One region of the Dechloromonas sp. A34 genome, then DNA from elsewhere that is predicted to be linked to it. Evidence: predicted binding sites of a transcription regulator. Region 1 holds the regulator's gene; the other holds the start of a gene.
The links. The regulator FNR, encoded in region 1, switches genes on or off when oxygen is low (the NO sensors DNR and NnrR bind a similar motif). The targets are predictions, from matches to a motif close to TTGANCTAGNTCAA.

Region 1 (2,200 bases):
CAAGCTGGGCATATGCGCGTAGTTGTAGATCGACAGGCGTTCCGGGTCCATCGCCAGCACGCGTTCCAGCGTGCGGTTGAAGCCCATCACCGACTGGTGCGGCAGGCCGTAGATCAGATCGACCGAAATCGACTTGAACCCGTTGGCCCGCGCCGCCTTGACCACGTTGTAGGTTTCTTCCTCGCTCTGCACGCGGTTGACCGCAACCTGGACGCGCTCGTCGAAATCCTGGACCCCGATGCTCATCCGGTTGAAGCCGAGTTCGCCGAGCAGGGCGACCGTTTCGTAATCAACCTTGCGCGGATCAACTTCGATCGAGTACTCGCCGCCGTCGAGCAATTTGAAGTGCTTCCTCGTCTCGCCCATCAACAAGCGCATCTCGTCGTGCGACAGGAAGGTCGGCGTGCCGCCGCCCCAATGCAGCTGAATCACCTCATGTTCGCCATCCCTGCCTTCGAGGCTGGCGCTCTGCAAATCGAGCTCTTTTGCCAGGTATTTCAAGTACTTGGCGCTGCGTCCGTGATCCTTGGTGATGATCTTGTTACAGGCACAGTAATAGCAGATGGTGTTACAGAAGGGGATGTGGAAGTATAATGACAGAGGTCGACTGATGCCGCCGATATTGCGTTTGCCCAGCCAGAGCTTGGCAGCGTCCGAGTCGAAAGCTTCGACAAAGCGGTCAGCCGTCGGATATGACGTGTAGCGTGGGCCGTTCACATCGAAGCGGCGAATGATCTGTGGATCGAAGACGAGGTTTTCAGTTGCGAAATTCATTGGACATGCCGCCAGAAGGTGGATGGATTATGTTCGGTAGGCGCGATTTTGTGGTTGACATGGATCAAGCGAACTCAGGTTGCCAATGCCTCAAATAACCCCGCTGAATCAAGATATCACGCTGTCCGTAATCAAGACAGCCTGTTCAAATTGTAACCTGCGCGAACTCTGCTTGCCCTTCGGGCTGACACTGGAAGAACTGGAGCGTCTCGACGATCTGGTTTCCACCCGTCGCCGCATAAAGCGCGGCGATCACCTGTACCGGGCCGGCGAGCCGTTCGATGCCATCTACGCGATTCGCAGCGGTTTCTTCAAGACCGACGTGCTGCTCGAAGACGGCCGCGATCAGGTAACCGGATTCCAGATGGCCGGCGAACTGCTTGGCCTCGACGGCATCAGCACCGAGCACCACACTTGTAACGCGATCGCCCTCGAAGACAGCGAAATCTGCTCGATTCCCTTCTCCCGTCTGGAAAGTCTGTCGCGCGAGATCCACAATCTGCAGCATCATTTCCACAAGGTGATGAGCCGCGAGATCGTTCGTGACCACGGCGTGATGATGCTGCTCGGCACGATGCGCGCCGAGGAGCGGCTCGCTGCCTTCCTGCTGAATTTGTCGCAGCGCTTCACGGCGCGCGGCTTTTCGCATGCCGAGTTCTACCTGCGCATGACGCGCGAGGAAATTGGCAGTTATCTCGGCCTCAAGCTGGAAACCGTGTCGCGCGCCTTCTCGAAATTCCAGGAAGAAGGCTACATCGCCGTCCAGCAAAAGCACATCCGGATCCTGAATGTGAATGGGCTTAAAGCCCTGATGAATCACCGCGCCTGAGCGGTCGATTCCTTACCAGCGCAGGCGCGCCAGTTCGGCGCTGCGCGCAACCAGCCGCCGCAGCAGATTTTCCGCCTTGATTCGCCCCGCCGTGCCCTGCCCCGGCGTGCGATAGGCCAGCACCACCCGGCCCGGCTCGGCTACCGTCGTAAAGACGCTGATCGCCAGCGGGCACAGGGCAATCTGCGCCGCCTCCTCTTCCAGCAACTGCCAGGCCAACGCCGCGCTGCAAAACTGGACGATTTCGGCATTGGCAAAAGGGCTCGCCGCCCGCGCCAGATCGCCGGCCGTGCGGGCCAGCATGCCATTGAAGGGAATGACCGCGCTGACCACCAGCCCCTCGGCCTCGATGGCCTCGACGAGCGCCTCGCGGGTCGACTGGTAATCACTGCCGACCACCACCTGACTGACCACATCCTCGGCGGCAAAGACGCCGGGAATCAGACAGAAGGCCAGCGCCGCAAGCAGCCAGCGCAGCAGTTCAAGAAAAAAGGGGCTCCGAGGAGCCCCCTGAACAGATGCGAGGAAAACATCTGACGCTTGGAAATACAGAATGAATCAGAAGAAGATGATGCCGCCAGCGGAAATCGTCCGGTT
Region 2 (2,200 bases), 2.2 Mb from region 1:
CGCGAGGTTGAGGAAATCGTCAATAACGAGATTCTGGCCAACGCGGCGACCGAATCGCGGGTTATGGGCATCGAGGATGCGCAGAAATCCGGTGCCATGATGCTGTTCGGGGAAAAGTACGGCGACGAGGTGCGGGTGGTCGCCATCGGTTCCTCCAAGGAGCTGTGTGGCGGCACCCACGTCGGCCGCACCGGTGACATCGGCCTCTTCAAGGTTCTCTCCGAATCCGGCGTTGCCGCCGGCGTGCGCCGTATCGAAGCGGTTACCGGTAATAACGCCTTGCGTTACGTCCAGGACCAGGAACGCCGCGTCCAGGGAGTTTCCGCCCTGTTGAAGACCCAGCCCGAGGAAATGGCCGAGCGCGTGGTCAATATTCTCGACAACGTCCGGGCGCTCGAAAAGGAGCTGGCCCGTCTGAAGTCCAAGCTGGCCTCCTCGCAAGGTGACGACCTCGCCGGCCTAACGGTGGAAGTCAAGGGGGTCAAGGTGCTGGCAGCAATGCTGGAGGGCGCCGATGTGACCGCCCTGCGCGAAACCATGGACAAGCTCAAGGACAAGCTGAAGTCGGCCGCCATAGTGCTGGCCTCGGTCGCCGATGGCAAAGTGACGCTGATCGCTGGCGTCACTGCCGACCTGACCGGCAAGGTCAAGGCCGGCGAACTGGTCAATATGGTTGCCCAGCAGGTCGGCGGCAAGGGCGGTGGTCGCCCGGACATGGCCCAGGCCGGCGGCACCCAGCCGGAAAACCTGCCGGCGGGGCTGGCTTCTGTTTCAGCGTGGCTCGAGAGCAAGCTGTGAAAGCCCGGGTATTCGCGTTACTCTGTGTGCTGCTGGCCGGACCGGTTCTGGCCAGCGAACTTGATCGCACGCCGCTGGAAGCGCAGACAGCCGATGGTCAGAAGGTGCGGCTGTTTCCGAATGGTCGATGGGAATACGTCGATGCCGCCAAGGCGGCGTCGGCGCAGCAGCTTGCCGCGCAATACCCCGAAAACAAGACCCGTCCGCTCGATGCCCAGGGCGGCGTATTCGGCAGTGTCGGTCGGGTCATCATGCCTGGCGACAAGGACTATAACCGGGGGTCGCTGAATCCAAAACTGCGCTGATTTCTCCAGCTCCCCAGCGCTGAATCGGTATCCAATATAGATCAATATAACCGTACAAATAATATGGTTATATTGATCTGAGTCAATATGACTTTCGTCTGAGTCTTTAGCATCGCTTTCTTTCAATGGCAAATGGAGGGAGTGTTTATGCAAAAGAAGATTCTTGTTGCTGCGCTGGCTGTTGCCGGTTTCGTTTCGGCCAATGTGCAGGCCGAAGAAGGCAACTTCATGGTCCGTGCGCGTGCGGTCAATCTTGCTTTCGACAATTCGAATAAGGATGGTTTGGATAAGGTTGGTGTTGGCAAGGTATCCGCCGAAGACCTCTGGATTCCCGAAGTCGATTTCAGCTACTTCATGACCAAGAACCTGGCGCTCGAACTGGTCCTGACCTATCCGCAACAAGTCGACATCCGTACGTCCGCTCTCGGCAAGATCGGTCATGTCGATGTCCTGCCGCCTTCTCTCGTACTGCAGTATCACTTCACCAATCTCGGCATGTTCAAGCCCTATGTCGGTGTCGGTCTGAACTATTCGATCTTTACGAAGAAGAGTTTTAATACCGCCCTGGGCAAGATTTCCGTCGATAATGATTCGATCGGTGCTGTCGCTCAGCTTGGTGCGGATTTCATGCTCACCAAGAATTGGTCTCTGAACGTCGATGTCAAGTACATCACGATGGATACCAAGGTGAAACTGGATGGTGCCAAGCTCGGTACACTTGACCTGAGCCCGGTGACTGCCGGTATCGGTATCGGCTATCGTTTCTGAGCGCTTAGAAACGCGGTTCGACAAAGGGGTGCCAAGGGGGCACCCCTTTTTTTGATCAGGGCAATCGTCTGCCTGTGTCGGGCGTGGCGTCGGTTGTGCGCACGACTTCGCCCTCAATGATGTGGCCGCTGCGGTAAGCGCTGCCGGTGGTGGCTCCCTTGACCTGTTGGCGCAAGGTGCGCGTCTTCCACCAGAACCAGCCGGCAAACACCAGGCCGGCGATGGCGATCACCGCCAGGGCGGCCAGCGAAAACATGATGGCGAGAACGACAAGTCCGGCACTCAGTACGAAGGCCAGCAGCTTTTCTAGCGGGCCGCGGGCTTGTCGG

Region 2: NQE15_RS21840 (OmpW/AlkL family protein) is a predicted target of FNR. The motif match lies at 1,176-1,189, and genes of this name have one in related genera.

Annotation. Positions count from the first base shown of each region.
Region 1 is NZ_CP102486.1:1,859,684-1,861,883, reverse strand. It holds gene hemN (oxygen-independent coproporphyrinogen III oxidase) at 1-774, opposite strand, end outside; gene fnr (fumarate/nitrate reduction transcriptional regulator Fnr) at 860-1,603, shown strand; gene NQE15_RS09350 (DUF302 domain-containing protein) at 1,616-2,017, opposite strand; gene NQE15_RS09345 (porin) at 2,162-2,200, opposite strand, start outside.
Region 2 is NZ_CP102486.1:4,385,739-4,387,938, reverse strand. It holds partial or broken gene alaS (alanine--tRNA ligase) at 1-798, shown strand, start outside; gene NQE15_RS21845 (hypothetical protein) at 795-1,103, shown strand; gene NQE15_RS21840 (OmpW/AlkL family protein) at 1,251-1,871, shown strand; gene NQE15_RS21835 (hypothetical protein) at 1,927-2,200, opposite strand, start outside.